Regions from separate parts of the Arthrobacter sp. Dra40 genome, predicted to be linked through region 1. Evidence: riboswitches for the same ligand, from Rfam matches in the RefSeq annotation. Region 1 holds a riboswitch; the other holds the start of a gene.

Region 1 (6,888 bases):
TCGCTGGTTCGGGGAGTGGATGTCACCGTGCTGCTCTGCACCGCGGGCGAGGCCTCCCATCCGGATTCGCCCACTTACTCCGCGGCCGACCTGCGCAGGCTGCGGCTGGCGGAATTCCGCGCCGCGATGCAGGCACTGGAAGCCTCCGCCCAAGCACAAGCACAAGCCCAGACTCAGGCCCAGATGCAGACCCAAGCCCAAGCCCAAGCCCAGTCGGACCACGGGGCAAGTGCAGGCCGCCTGGAATGGCAGTTCCTGGGCATCCCGGACGGGATGGTCGGCCAGCACGCCGACGCCCTGGATGCCGCCTTCGCCCAAGCTCTAAAGGGCCACGCGCAGACGGTCGTTGCGGCGCCCTACCGGCAGGACGGTCACCCTGACCATGAAGCGGTGGGCCATGCGGCGGCCCGGTCGGCTACGGCCCACCGGGCGGATCTGCTGGAGTTCCCCATCTGGTACTGGCACTGGGCAGACGCTGAGGCCGATCCTCGTTGGGCCGAGTGGCGGGCCGTGCGGCTGTCGGCGCAGGACGCGGCGGCCAAACAGCTGGCGCTTGCCTCGCACGTCTCGCAGACCCAGCCGCTGTCCACGGCGGCGGGCGACGAGGTGCTGCTCAGTGAAACGTTTCAAGAACATTTCGACCGTGGCGTCGAAATCTTCGAGTGGACCCCGGTTGGTCCGGCCGGATCCGAGCACGCCGAGCACATCTTCGACCGGCTGTACCGCAGCGACCCGGACCCGTGGAACTACCTGTCCAGCTGGTACGAACGCCGGAAACGGGCCGTCACCCTGGCCGCCCTCCCGGCCGAACGGTACGGCAACGCCTTGGAAGTCGGCTGTTCCATCGGCGTGCTGACCGCCGAGCTCGCCGCCCGCTGCGATCGGCTGGTGGCGGTGGACGCCAGCGGCGTGGCACTGGACCGGGCACGCCGCCGGCTGGCGGACCTCAACAATGTGGAGTTGGTGCGGGCGCAGCTGCCGGCCGGCTGGCCATGCTCCGCCGCCGACGGACTGGACCTGGTGGCCATCTCGGAAATCGGCTATTTCCTGACAGGCCCGGAACTGCGGGAGCTGCTCGGAAAGGTGCAGGAAACCCTGAACCCCGGCGGCCACCTGCTGCTGTGCCACTGGCTGCATCCGATCGAGGGCTGGGAACTGGACGGCGAACAGGTCCACGCGGTCGCGAAGGAATCCACCGGCTGGGACGTTGTTGCCCTCCATCGCGAACGGGACTTCTTGCTGGAAGTGCTGCAAGCGCCGGAGCGCGCGCAGTGACCGCCGCGCCAGTGGCCGGCCCCGCCGGGGTGACATCCGCAGACTGTGCCGCCGGGGGAGGGGATGCGGCACCCGCGTTGCGGCGCATCGCCGTCGTTGTTCCGGTGCACAACGAGGAGCAACTGCTGGGAAAATGCCTGCGCCGGCTACGGCGGGCCATGGACGTGCTCCGGGCCCGGCAGCCGCACTGCGACGTGGAGCTGGTGGTGGTGCTGGACCGGTGCACCGACCATTCGGCCAAGATCGCCGGGCAGGCGGCCCGGGCGGACGGGCGGATCACCGTGCTGGCGGGCGACTTCGGCTCCGTCGGTGCCGCGCGCGCGGCCGGAGTCTCCGCCGCGCTGGAAGCCGATGGCCGCAACACCGCGGCCGAGGAGACGTGGCTTGCCTGCACCGACGCGGACACCTTGGTGCCGGAAGACTGGCTGACGGCCTTTGCACGGCTGGCCAACGCCGGAGCCGATGCGGTGGCGGGGACGGTGGAACCCGAGACCGCCAGCCTGGCACCCGGGCTTTTGCGCGCCTGGCGGGAAAACTACACCGGGCAGGAACCGAGTACCAAGGTGCACGGCGCCAACCTCGGCGTCCGGGCGTCCATGTATCTGGCTGCCGGCGGCTTTCCTGCGCTCGCAGAACATGAGGACGTCCGGCTGGTCGAAGCCATCCGTTCGCTCGGCGGCGTGGTGTTGCCAGCGGCGCACCTGCAGGTCACCACCTCGGGCCGGCTGCGGGGCCGGACTCCTGGCGGGTTCGCCGGCTATCTTGCCAACCTCGAAGCGGCCGGCAGCTGACGCGCTCCCGCGAGAAACAGACGCGGAAGCGTGCCAGGCCACCCCTTAGCGCCGACGTGTCCGGGCTAAGCCCGGCACTCCAATGCCTCGCTGACCGGTCCTAGGTTGAAAAGGCGTCGGTCCACGATCGTCTCGATCGTCAGCACACTAAACCGCGCGTACCAGGTGATGTCGCCGCACGGCAGGGCCAAGGCCTCGGCGACGTCCGGCGTGTCGTGGTGCCAGTAGCGCCGCTCCTGGACTTCGTCGTCCAGACGGACTGTTCCTTCCGCCTCCAGATGAACGGCCACCGGAACTCCAACATCGTCGTGGAGTGCCTTCCGGGCCTGGATCCAATGGACGTTGTGTCCCGGGCCGAACCACGAGCACGGTTCCGTCCTGATCGGGGGCTCATCGTTGGCTCGGTTTGGGTAGTTGGCCATGCCAGTTCCTTTCAACGGTCCGCCACCGCGGACGCTCTTGCCTGTTCCAGTCGGAGACGGGCCGCTTCTTCATCCGAACCACCCGTGAGGTTGGGGTTGGTGTGCGGCCATGTCGGAGCATGTGCCCTCCTTGACGGAGGGCGGGGGCGCATCTCGTGAAGCTGCCTTCAGCCTAGTGGCCGCCTCTGACAAAATGGTGCGGCATGGCCAGCCCGGCCAGCGGCGGCGGCCGGCAGCTGAAGCGGCGCGCTTAGGACCCCCGGCCGGATTGCAGGACCTCCAGGTAGTGCGGGTTCTGCATGATCCCCAGCACGTTGCCGAACGGATCGACCACCGAGGCCGTGATGAAGCCGGGCCCCCGCTCGGTGACCGGCTCCAGTTCCTTGGCGCCCTTCTCCAGCAGCCGACGCCGGACGGCCTCCACGTCGTCCACGTGCCAGTAGAGGATGGCGCCGCCCGGATCTATCCCGTGTCCCCCCGGAGCATGCCTCGTGTCGATCAGGCCGAGCTCATGCTGGTAGTCGCCGATCCGGAACTCGGCATAGCCAGGCTGCTGGAAATACGGCTCTGTGTCCAGCAGGTCCGAGTACCACTCCACGGCGGCCGGCAGATCCGAGGTCCAGTAGCTGACCGTGCTCATTCCCCGCAGCATGGGTTCCCTCCCGGTCGATAGCCAGCGCCGCCCTAGGTCGCGGTTCGCCGTGATGGTGGGACGCTACCGCAGATCGCCCCTGCTGTCTGCCCCTCCCGGTGACGCCACGGACAGTCCTGCCTCTTCTGCGGCGGCGGTCAATTCACGGTCGTAGGCCACGAAGGTGTCGGTGTGGAGACGGAGCGCCGTGGCCAGATGGATCGCGTCCGCGGACCTGAGGCGTCCGGGCAGCGCGGCGGCGAACACCAGATCGTCGCGGGACAGATCAACCAGGTTGATGGCGGCAAGCACGGCATTGATGGTTCGGGCCGGGACGGCGGCGCCGACTCGCCGTCGGGCGGCATGATGCAGTTCGGTATAGAGGAGCATCGACGCCGTCAGTATCTCGCCATCCGCGCTGAAGCGGGTGAGCGTGCGTGCCAGCTTGGCAGATTCGTCCTCATCGATGACCAGCCAGGGGCTCTTCCGAAACGTGCCGGCGGCTTTCCAACCTCAGCTCTAAGTCATTCATGACCACGGCGGCCAGGTCTTCCAGCGTGAGGGTGTCCTCGGCGCTGAAGCCGCGCGGCTCGAAGTCCAGAACGCACAGCGTGCCCAGGTTGTAGCCGTCCCGGGTCTTCAACGGAACGCCCGCGTAGAACTTCAGTCCGAAGTCGCTGGCCACCAGTGAGTTGGACAGCGCTCGGGGATCAGCGGGCGCGTTGTTGATGATCCAGGGGCCGTTCTGCAGGATGGCCGAAGCGCAGAGCCCTGGTTCCCGGTCGATCTGCTCAATGTCCAGGCCGTGATGCGACTTGAACCAGATCCGATCGTGGTCCACCACGCTGACAATCGCGATGGGTGTGGAGAACAGCCTGGCGGCCAGCGCCGTGATCCGGTCGAAGGTGCCGTCCGGCGGGGTGTCTAGGATGTCGTAGCGGTGGACCGCTTCCATCCGCTGTGGCTCATCGGCCGGAATGATGGAAACATCCTTGTACCGGCCGCGCCGCGATTGCGCCAGATCGGACAGCATCAACGCCACCTCACGGCCGCTAGGCCGTGCCTCTGGCTCGCGCGCGGTCATGGCGGTCAGCAGCCGCTCCCACTCCGGCCCTAGCGTGGCCGGGATCACTGGATCGCGCAAGAGCCGCGCGACGGCAGACTCCAGCGGCGGCCCGGAGAACGCGGGCTGACCGGTCAGGCATTCCAGTAGCACCAGACCTAGCGAATAGATGTCGCTGGCCGGCCCGATGGGTTCGCCCTTAGCCTGCTCCGGACTCAGGTAGCCGGCAGTGCCATAAATGCCAGGGACATGGGCATCATCAGAGATCACGAGGGCGACGCCGAAGTCGGCGAGCTTGGCTCGCAGGCGCGACCCGCCGTCGTCGTAGTTGAACAGCATGATGTTCCCGGGCTTTACGTCCCGGTGGACCACGGAGTTGTTGTGGATGTAGGCCAGGCCCTCTGCCAGATCATGGCCAATCTGCGCCACATGCCGCGGCGGCATGGCGCCCTCCGCCAAGCGGGCCTTCAAGTCTGCGCCTGCGATCATTTCCATGACCAGGTAAATCTGCGGATGTCCGGCTTCGATCCGGTCGATGCCCGCGTCCAGAAGGGTCACCAGGTTGCCGTGGTTCAGCCGGGCCAGGAGCCTGATCTCGGCGTCGTCGTGGCGGAACTCTTCCTCGTTCATCGTGGGGCGTTGAATGACCTTGACAGCGACCTCGCGCCCTAGGACTTGATCTTCCGCCCGATACACCTTGGCGTTCGCTCCAGTGCCGATGAGGTTCATCAGTCGGTATCGTCCATCAAGGAGCATGCCGGATCGATCCAGATGAGGCGCCAACGTCTCCTGCTTTCTGGCCGCCACCTGGCGGCACCCCGACTGTCACTTTGACAGTACCCTTACTAATTCTATGGGGGTGGGATCCCGGTACCGACCAAAAAGGAGTCGGAATGCCGAATCGTTATATCAGTCGCCTGCGGCGACAACGGGCCGCTCTGCGTAGCGGCGTGATTCCCGCTTGGCCCGGGTGGTGAAGAAGACCCCAATAATCACGACCAGCGCGCCGAGGATCTGCATCACGCTGATCGGCTCGTCCAACAAGAGGTACGCGCCCAACATGGTGAAGACCGGGACGAAATTCAGGAACACCGACGCCTGCGAAGCACCGAGGACCGCGACGGCTCGGTTGTAGAGCAGCAGGGCAATCACCGACGGGAAGACGCCCAGGTACAGCAGGCCGGACCACTGACCGAGGGCGATCTCCGGGACGCCCACCATCATCCATTCGCCGATCACCAGCGGCAACAGGCACAGCACGGACAATCCGGTCATGACCAACACCGCGCCGTGGGCGGGGAACAGGTGCAGGTACTTCTTCACTGCTAGCGAGTAGACAGCCCAGGAGATGGCACCGGCAGTCATGATCGCGTCACCGATGTTCCACGAAATCTCCGCCAAGCGCAGCAGCTGGCCGTTGGTCACCACCCACAGCGCTCCGCAGAGCGAGAGCAGAATGCCGAGCCACTGCACGGGGCGGAGCCGTTCGCGCAGCAGCCAAAAGCTCAGCAGCACCGTGACGGCGGGAATGGACGCTTCCAGCACCGACACGTTGGTGGCCGAGGTGAACTGCAGCGCCGAGTAGATCAGCGTGTTGAACCCCGCGATGCCGGTGACCGTCATCAGAAGGAGCGGCTTCCAGTGCCGGACAAACAGCTGCCGGGAACGCCAGGCGCTGCGGTATCCGAGGGGAAGCAGCACCAGGAATGCGACGGCAATCCGGCCGAACGCGATGGTCAGCGGCGGCAGGTCACTGAGCGCCTTGCCGGTCAGGATATTGCCGGCATAGAAAACCACCACCAACATCAGCAGGAGATAGGCGCGCATACTGCTCCTCCTGCTTTGCCGTGGCGGGTATCGGACAAACACTAGCGGCAAAGGCGGCGGCGGGCATCCGGGGCAAGCGTTTGATCCGAGCTTCGGTGCGGGCTGCGGCGCGACGGTGGCACGTCGCCCGCCCGAGTTGGGTTAAATTAACTTCAGAAGAATGGAGAAAGGGCAGCGCCATGCCGGGCGAGAATCACAATGCTACTGAATTGACCGTGGAGGAGTTCCTCCATGACGCGGCAGTCGACAGCACGGAGCTTGAGGTTTTCCTCAATGCTCTGACGCGTTTGGCTGTACACAACCTTTCGCACCCGGACGAGGAGCTGCTGTGCGGCATCACGCTGCTGCGGCAGAAGAAGGCCGGCACCGTGGCCAGCAGCAGCGACCGTGCGCAGAAGCTGGACGAGATCCAGTACGACTACGCTGACGGTCCCTGCCTCAAGGCGGCCCGGGAACAGGTGCTGGTTCATGTGGCCGACCTGAATGACGATGCCCGCTGGCCCGACTACCGGACAACCGTCCTGGCGGAGGGCGTCCGGTCCATCCTTGGAGTGCCGATCCCCATCGACTCGGGCAACGCCGCGGGCCTCAATCTCTATTCGGATGAAAACGGCAGGTTCGACGAGGCGGCCATCGAGTCCGCCCAGCAGTATGCGCGGCAGGCGTCACGGGCGCTGTCCCTTGCAGTCCGTCTGGCCCGCCACCGTGATGCCGAAGCGGATCTGGAGGCCGCGCTGGAGTCCAGGACCACCGTGGCGCTAGCCATCGGCATCATCATGGGCCAGAACCGGTGCAGCCGGGACGAAGCCTTCGAGCTGCTCAAATCCGCCTCGAGCAGCCGAAACGTCAAGCTCCGCGACCTGGCGGCGGGCCTGGTGG
Region 2 (6,888 bases), on a different contig from region 1:
TGGCCCCGGCGCGGCTCTTCGGTGGACAACACCAGCCGTTCGCCCTCGGACAGCGAGGATTCGAGGACAGCGGGCGACCACCGGACCTGCCAGGCATCATCGGCGAAGTGCAGGTCCGCCGTGGTGCTGTAGCTCCAGCCCGGTTCGGAGTCCGGCACCCCCCAGGCGTAGGAAAGGGTGGCCCGGAAAAGGTTCGATTCGACTTCTTCGACGCCCGCCACAGTGACTTCCGGCTGCCACGGGTCCATTCCCTCGGCCAGCACCGCCAGCTGCTCCTGCACGTGGGCTCCGGTGGTGCCCTCGAACGCCACGTCGGAGACGTCGTTGGCGGTCAGCGCTTCCGCGAGAGCCCGGGCTGTCGGATCCGGCGATTCCCGCTCCGGCGCGCAGGCAGCCACGGATACCGTCAGCAGCAGGGCCATCATGAGTACAAGTGCGCGCCGAAGCAAATCTTCTCCCGGATCCGAGGGTGTCCTGATCGAACCTATAAGCGGCCGGCAGCGATGTCGAGCCGGGCGGCACCGGACGGATGGTGCTTGAATGGGTTCCGTCGGGTCGCTGGCCAAAGGAGCCGGCGGACAAGACAGTAAGGACATCATGACTGAATCCGCTCCCCCAGCTTCCCGCCGTGCCGCGGTGGTCTGGAACCCGTCCAAAAAGTTCAACTTTGACCTATTCGCGCTGGTCGAGGGTCTGTGCGCTGACACCGGCTGGCAGCCGCCGCTCTGGCTGGAGACCACACTGGAGGATCCGGGTGCCGGGCAGGCACGCCAGGCCCAGGATGCCGGCGTCGACCTGGTGATCGCCGCCGGCGGCGACGGGACGGTGCGGCGGGTGGCCAGCCGGCTGGCGGGAACCAGCCTGCCGCTGGGCGTTATCCCCTTGGGCACCGGCAATCTGCTGGCGCGCAACCTTGACCTTCCGGTGGACGACCCGGAGACCGCCGCTGGCATCGCCTTGGCCGGCCGGGACCGGCGGATCGACGTCGTCCGGGCCACCGTGGACAGAGCGGGCGGCGACTCGGTTTTCCTGGTCATGGCCGGTCTCGGCTTCGACGCTGCTGTCATCGGCGGCACGGACGACGGCCTGAAGGACCGGATCGGTTGGCTGGCCTACGTAGAAGCGGGCCTGCGCAACCTTCCGGGCAAGCCGGTCCGCGCCACGCTCAGCATTGACGGCGGAAAGCCCATGACCTTGCGGATGCGCAGCGTGATGGGAGGCAACTGCGGCAAGATCCAGGGCGGATTCGAGATGTTCCCCGGCGCCCAGCTCGACGACGGCCTGCTGGACATCATGACCATCTCCCCGCGCGGCCGGCTGGGCTGGCTCGGTGTGCTGGCCGGACTGGCCAAACGCGGCCGGAGCGTGGACCCTTCGGTGGACTACTACCAGGGCAAAGAAGTCGAGGTCTACGCCGGCCGGCCCCAGGAGATGCAGCTGGACGGCGACCATATCGGCATGGGCTCCCGCCTCTCCATGCGCGTCGATCCGGGTGCGTTGCTGGTTCGGGTAGCGGCTGATTAGAGGAACTACGACGGCGGTGCAAGCCGCCGGGCGCACGTCCGGCAGCGTGCCGCTGCTCACAGTGCCGACACAATCCGGAACATATCTTGAGGTGGCTGTTGTTGTACGTGCTAGCGTTCAGCGTCGCCGGATACCCGCCGGCCAGCTTCCCCTCCAACATCTCAAGAGGTTCCACCATGATCCGTCGTCGTTTGTCCGTCCTCGGTGCCGCCGTCGCCGCAGCCTTGGTGCTGGCCGGCTGCGGCACTTCCTCGCAGTCCGGGTCGGAGCCGGCGACCTCCGCTGCCCCGAGCAGTCTGCAGGAGATCCAGGACGCCGGCGTGCTCACCGTGGGCACCGAGGGGACCTACCGGCCGTTCAGCTTCCACGAGAACGGCACCGGCGACCTGACCGGCTACGACGTCGAGATCGTCACCGCCGTGGCGAAAAAGCTGGGCGTGGACGTGAAGTTTGAAGAAACCCAATGGGACGCCATCTTCGCCGGGCTGGATGCCGGCCGTTTCGACGTGATCGCCAACCAGGTTTCCATCAACAAGGAGCGCCAGGCCAAGTTCGACTTCTCGGATCCCTACACGGTGAGCACCGGCGTCGTCGTCGTAAAGTCGGACAACAATGACATCGCCTCCCTGGCGGATCTGAAGGGCAAGACCACCGCCCAGTCCCTGACCAGTAATTTCTACGAACTGGCCAAGTCCGCCGGCGCCAAGGTCCAGGCCGTGGAGGGCTGGGCACAGGCGGTGACGCTGCTGGAGCAGGGCCGCGTTGACGCCACCGTCAACGACAAGCTGACCTATCTGGACTACCAGGCCACCAACCACAACAAGAACATCAAGGTCGCTGCCGAAACGGACGAAAAGACGCAGAGTGCCTTCGCCTTCAAGAAGGGCAGCGACGACCTGGTCAAGGCCGTTGATACGGCCCTTGAGGAGTTGCGGGCCGATGGCACGCTGGCCAAAATCTCCAACAAGTACTTCGGCGCGGACGTCACCAAGTAGAGGGGCTGGGTCTGAAGGGAAACGCTAACGTAGCCGTATGGACATCGACTGGGAGCTTGTCGGCAGTTCGCTCTGGCCCATTGTTCAGGGCGGGCTGACCGGCACCATCCCCCTCTCGCTGGCCAGTTTCGCCATCGGCCTGATGCTGGCCCTTGTGGTTGCCCTGATGCGGTTGAGCCGCAACCGGCTCCTGGCCGGCATCGCCCGCGCCTATGTGTCGGTGATCCGCGGCACTCCGCTGCTGGTCCAGCTGTTCGTAATCTTCTACGGCCTCCCGTCGATCGGCGTGGTCCTCGACCCGTGGCCGAGCGCGATCATCGCGTTTTCCCTGAACGTGGGCGGTTATGCGGCCGAAATCATCCGGGCCGCGATTCTGTCCGTCCCCAAGGGCCAGTGGGAAGCCGGCCACACCATTGGCATGGCCGGCACCACCACCCTGCGCCGCATCATCCTGCCGCAGGCTGCGCGCGTGTCGGTGCCGCCGCTGTCCAATACCTTCATCTCCCTGGTCAAGGACACGTCCCTCGCCTCCCTGATCCTGGTCACCGAGGCATTCCGTGCGGCGCAGGAGATTGCCGCGTTCAGCCAGAAGTTCATGCTGCTTTACATAGAGGCCGCGGTTGTCTACTGGGTGTTCTGCCTGGTGCTGTCCGCCGGGCAGTCCCGACTGGAGAAGAGGCTGGAACGCTATGTCGCCCATTGACGGCCCTGCCGCTGCCGTGTCGCAGCCCGGCGCCGCAGCCGAGCCCGTGCTCTCCGTGGAGGGGCTGCGCAAATCCTTCGCCGACAACCAGGTGCTCAAGTCCATCGACCTGTCGGTCCAGGCCGGTGGCGTGCTGGCCCTGATCGGACCGTCCGGCTCCGGCAAGACCACCGTGCTACGTTGCCTCAACGGCTTGGAAACGCCCGACGGCGGACGAGTTGCCTTTTCGGGCGGCCCAGCCGTGGACTTCGGTTCGCCGGTGAACCGGAAACAGATCGCCGCGCTGCGTGACCGCAGCGCCATGGTGTTCCAGCACTACAACCTCTTTCCGCACATGACCGTGCTGCAAAACATCATTGAGGGTCCGGTCCAGGTGCAGAAGCGGCCCAAAGCCGAAGCTGTGCGCGAGGCCAGGTCGTTGCTGGACCGCGTCGGCCTCTCCGGCAAGGAAGACCAGTATCCGCATCAGCTCTCCGGCGGGCAGCAGCAGCGGGTCGGCATCGTCCGGGCGCTGGCGCTCAAGCCCTCGCTGCTGTTGTTCGACGAGCCCACCTCGGCGCTGGACCCGGAACTGGTCGGTGATGTGCTGCATGTGATCAAGGAGCTGGCCGACGAAGGCTGGACCATGGCCCTTGTCACCCACGAACTGGCCTTCGCCCGTGAAGTGGCCAGCGAAGTGGTGTTCATGGACGGCGGCGTGGTGGTGGAACGAGGGCACCCCGAACAGGTGCTGCGCGAACCGCAGGAAGAGCGGACCCGGCAGTTCGTCCACCGGCTGCTGAACCCCTTTTAGGCTGTGGAAAAAGCGCCTAAGGCAGCGACGGACCCCGGGGCGGCAGGGGCGGAATGACCGCCGCTGGCTGTTTCCGGTTAGGGCTGGGGGCGGCCACGGCCGGGCCTGGCGCGGACAAGGCCGGGGTGGCCTCGGCCGGGCCTGGCGCGGACACGTGGGCTCCTGCCGGCTGGAGTTGGCCGGGTTGCAGTGTGCGGAACCACGCGTCGTACCGCTGGTCAGCGCGCTTCGTGGCGCGGGAAACGCCTCCTGCCAACAGCGCGAAGCCTGCGATCGAGATCAGGGCGAACAGCACCGCAAGACCCGAATACACATCTGCGTCCGAGCTGTAAAACATGCTGGTGGCATCCAGGAACGACTCCCGGACTGCCGACGCTGACATCCAGGCACTCATCACCCCTCCCGCAACGAAGAGGACGGTGCCCCACATGGTCAGGGCAGCAGCTGGCGGAATATAGCGGTAGTTCATGCTTCCCACTATCGGGCTCCCGACCTGCCCCGTTACGTCCACCCTCTTCTTGTTCGGCATGGCCGCGGCCCGGCTGCCCGCCACAAGGCCGCGGGACGGCCCGGTCCTCCCTGCGTGCGGAACGCCACGCCGCCTTAAAATTCATCTGATGTCCATTGGGATGGCAGAATGTAAAGTTCCATGCACCGTTCCGCATGGCACGATCGTTCCGACTTGACGCTGCGTTCCCGCGCTTTCTCCTCTGCGGCAGTTTCCGGTCACGAAAGGCAGAACCATGGCCACTTCCTTGGCTCCCGCGTCCTGGGCCTCCAAGTCCTTGACGGCACACACGGCTTCCGAGGCCGACGACCTCCTCAATGCCGCGGTAGAAGAGCTGCAAAAAATCGCGGCCATCGACGGCGAGTGCGGCATCCTCGTTACCCGCACCGGCCCCGGGCAGTTCACCGTGGAACTGAGCGAGGACGTGCCCTACGGCATCACGCAGGAATCCCAGCTGGCCTAAAAGTCCGGCAGCCGGCTCCCTGCACCGGCTGCCGCGCTTTTGTGACGCCAGGCCAAGCCCCGGAATGAAGCGCCGGGCGGCCCCGGTGGGATAATTTCGCCCATGGCTCCAGCTATTGCGTACCAAGGTGAACCCGGTTCGAACTCCCACATGGCGTGCCTTGAGGTGCGCCCCGGCTGGGAGGCCGTGCCGTGCGCCAGCTTTGAGGACGCCTTCGCCGCCGTCACAAGCGGCACGGCCGAACTGGCCATGATTCCCATCGATAATTCAATCGCCGGCCGGGTAGCGGACATCCACGCGCTGTTGCCCAAGTCCACCCTGCAGATCGTGGAGGAGTTTTTCCTGCCGATCCGCTTCAGCCTCCTGGGCGTACCCGGAGCGACTGTGGAGCAGGCCCGCGAGGTGCATAGCCACATTCACGCGCTGGGCCAGTGCCGTAACCTCATCCGTCGGCTTGGCTTGACGCCGGTGATCGCCGGCGACACCGCCGGTTCGGCGCGCGAGGTGGCGGAGTGGAACGACCCGACCAAGGTCTCCCTGGCGCCGCCGATGGCTGCCGAGCTCTATGGCCTGGAGGTCTTCGCGGAAGAAGTCGAGGACGATCCCACGAACACCACCCGGTTTGTGGTGCTGGCCGACCGCCGGCCCGTACCGACCCGGGAGGAGCTGCCCGGTCCGGCCGTGACCAGCTTTGTTTTCCGGGTGCGGAACGTGCCGTCGGCCCTGTACAAAGCTCTCGGTGGGTTCGCCACCAACGGGATCAACATGACCCGGCTGGAGAGCTACATGGTGGGCGGCGAGTTCGCTGCCACCGTGTTCATGGTGGATGTGGAAGGCCACCCCGAAGATCAGGCAATGGTCCACGCCTTCGAGGAACTGGACTTCTTCACCACGGAAATCCGACTGCTGGGCGTCTACCCGGCGCACCCGTTCCGCCGGCGTACGGTCCGTGCCGGCGTCGACGGATCATGACATCTTGACGAACTGTTACCGGGGTTTGACGCGGCCCCCGTCCGGCTCTTAGCGTGGAAGCGAATCAAGAGCGCCAACTGCACAGCCCTGGCTGGTTGGCCGGCAACCCTCTACCGTAGCGGGGTGCTCCAGGTGATGATTCGGCCCGCCGGGTTTGTCGGCGAGCAAGTACGCGTACTCCCCGCAGCAGCGGATGCGCCCTAGCTTCAAGGACGGCCATGTCGCTCCATTATGACCTGACACCCAATACCCTCCGCTCCGCCTTCGGCCGCTTCCCGTCGGGCATCGCCGCACTGTGCGCGATCGTCGACGGCGCGCCCCAAGGCATCGTCGCTTCTTCCTTCACGGTCGGGGTTTCGCTCGAGCCGCCGCTGGTCATGTTTGCCGTGCAGAATACGTCCCGCACCTGGCCTTTGCTCCGCGGGGCAGAACGAATCGGCGTCTCGGTGCTGGGCACGGAGCACGACGGCGTCTGCCGCCAGATCGCCTCGAAGAACGGCGACCGTTTCGCCGGCCTCAGCCTGCACAGCACCGACCCGGGAGCCCTCTTTCTGAACGACGCGGCGCTGTGGCTGGACTGCTCAGTGCACCAAGAAGTTCCGGCCGGTGATCACCACGTCGTGCTGCTGGAGGTGCACGGCTTGTCCACCCATGACGGTACTCATGAGCCGCTGGTTTTCCACGACTCCGTCTTCCGGCGGCTGAAGCAGCCCGTCCTCGTCTAGAGACCAGGTCTGGGCGCGGGAGAAGCGGAAGGCTCAGGGCAGGGGACGCCCGCGTGCCGCCACCCACAGGGCGTACCATTCCTGGCGCGTCATCGCCTCCCCGACTGCCTCTGCCTCGGCGCAGGCCCTGATCCGGTCAGGGCTGCTGGTACCCACGACAGGGCGGATGCCCGCCGGATGGCGCAGCAGCCAGCCCAGCACCACG

What was found. A riboswitch is a leader RNA that binds a small molecule or an ion and turns the genes downstream of it on or off. The one in region 1 is predicted to bind S-adenosylmethionine.
Region 2: another riboswitch for S-adenosylmethionine. It lies ahead of AC5RWT_RS13345 (flavin reductase family protein); the one in region 1 lies ahead of AC5RWT_RS00675 (hypothetical protein).

What each region holds. Positions count from the first base shown of each region.
Region 1 is NZ_JBNHHB010000001.1:128,641-135,528, forward strand. It holds gene AC5RWT_RS00665 (PIG-L family deacetylase) at 1-1,275, shown strand, start outside; gene AC5RWT_RS00670 (glycosyltransferase family 2 protein) at 1,272-2,066, shown strand; gene AC5RWT_RS00675 (hypothetical protein) at 2,132-2,488, opposite strand; SAM riboswitch class IV at 2,517-2,649, opposite strand; gene AC5RWT_RS00680 (VOC family protein) at 2,739-3,128, opposite strand; gene AC5RWT_RS00685 (PIN domain-containing protein) at 3,204-3,593, opposite strand; gene AC5RWT_RS00690 (GAF domain-containing serine/threonine-protein kinase) at 3,580-4,911, opposite strand; gene AC5RWT_RS00695 (DMT family transporter) at 5,092-6,009, opposite strand; gene AC5RWT_RS00700 (GAF and ANTAR domain-containing protein) at 6,189-6,888, shown strand, end outside.
Region 2 is NZ_JBNHHB010000025.1:45,912-52,799, forward strand. It holds gene AC5RWT_RS13305 (penicillin-binding transpeptidase domain-containing protein) at 1-425, opposite strand, end outside; gene AC5RWT_RS13310 (diacylglycerol/lipid kinase family protein) at 598-1,524, shown strand; gene AC5RWT_RS13315 (amino acid ABC transporter substrate-binding protein) at 1,701-2,519, shown strand; gene AC5RWT_RS13320 (amino acid ABC transporter permease) at 2,563-3,222, shown strand; gene AC5RWT_RS13325 (amino acid ABC transporter ATP-binding protein) at 3,209-4,015, shown strand; gene AC5RWT_RS13330 (hypothetical protein) at 4,032-4,484, opposite strand; gene AC5RWT_RS13335 (hypothetical protein) at 4,759-4,986, shown strand; gene AC5RWT_RS13340 (prephenate dehydratase) at 5,089-5,958, shown strand; SAM riboswitch class IV at 6,021-6,135, shown strand; gene AC5RWT_RS13345 (flavin reductase family protein) at 6,177-6,683, shown strand; gene AC5RWT_RS13350 (aldo/keto reductase) at 6,717-6,888, opposite strand, start outside.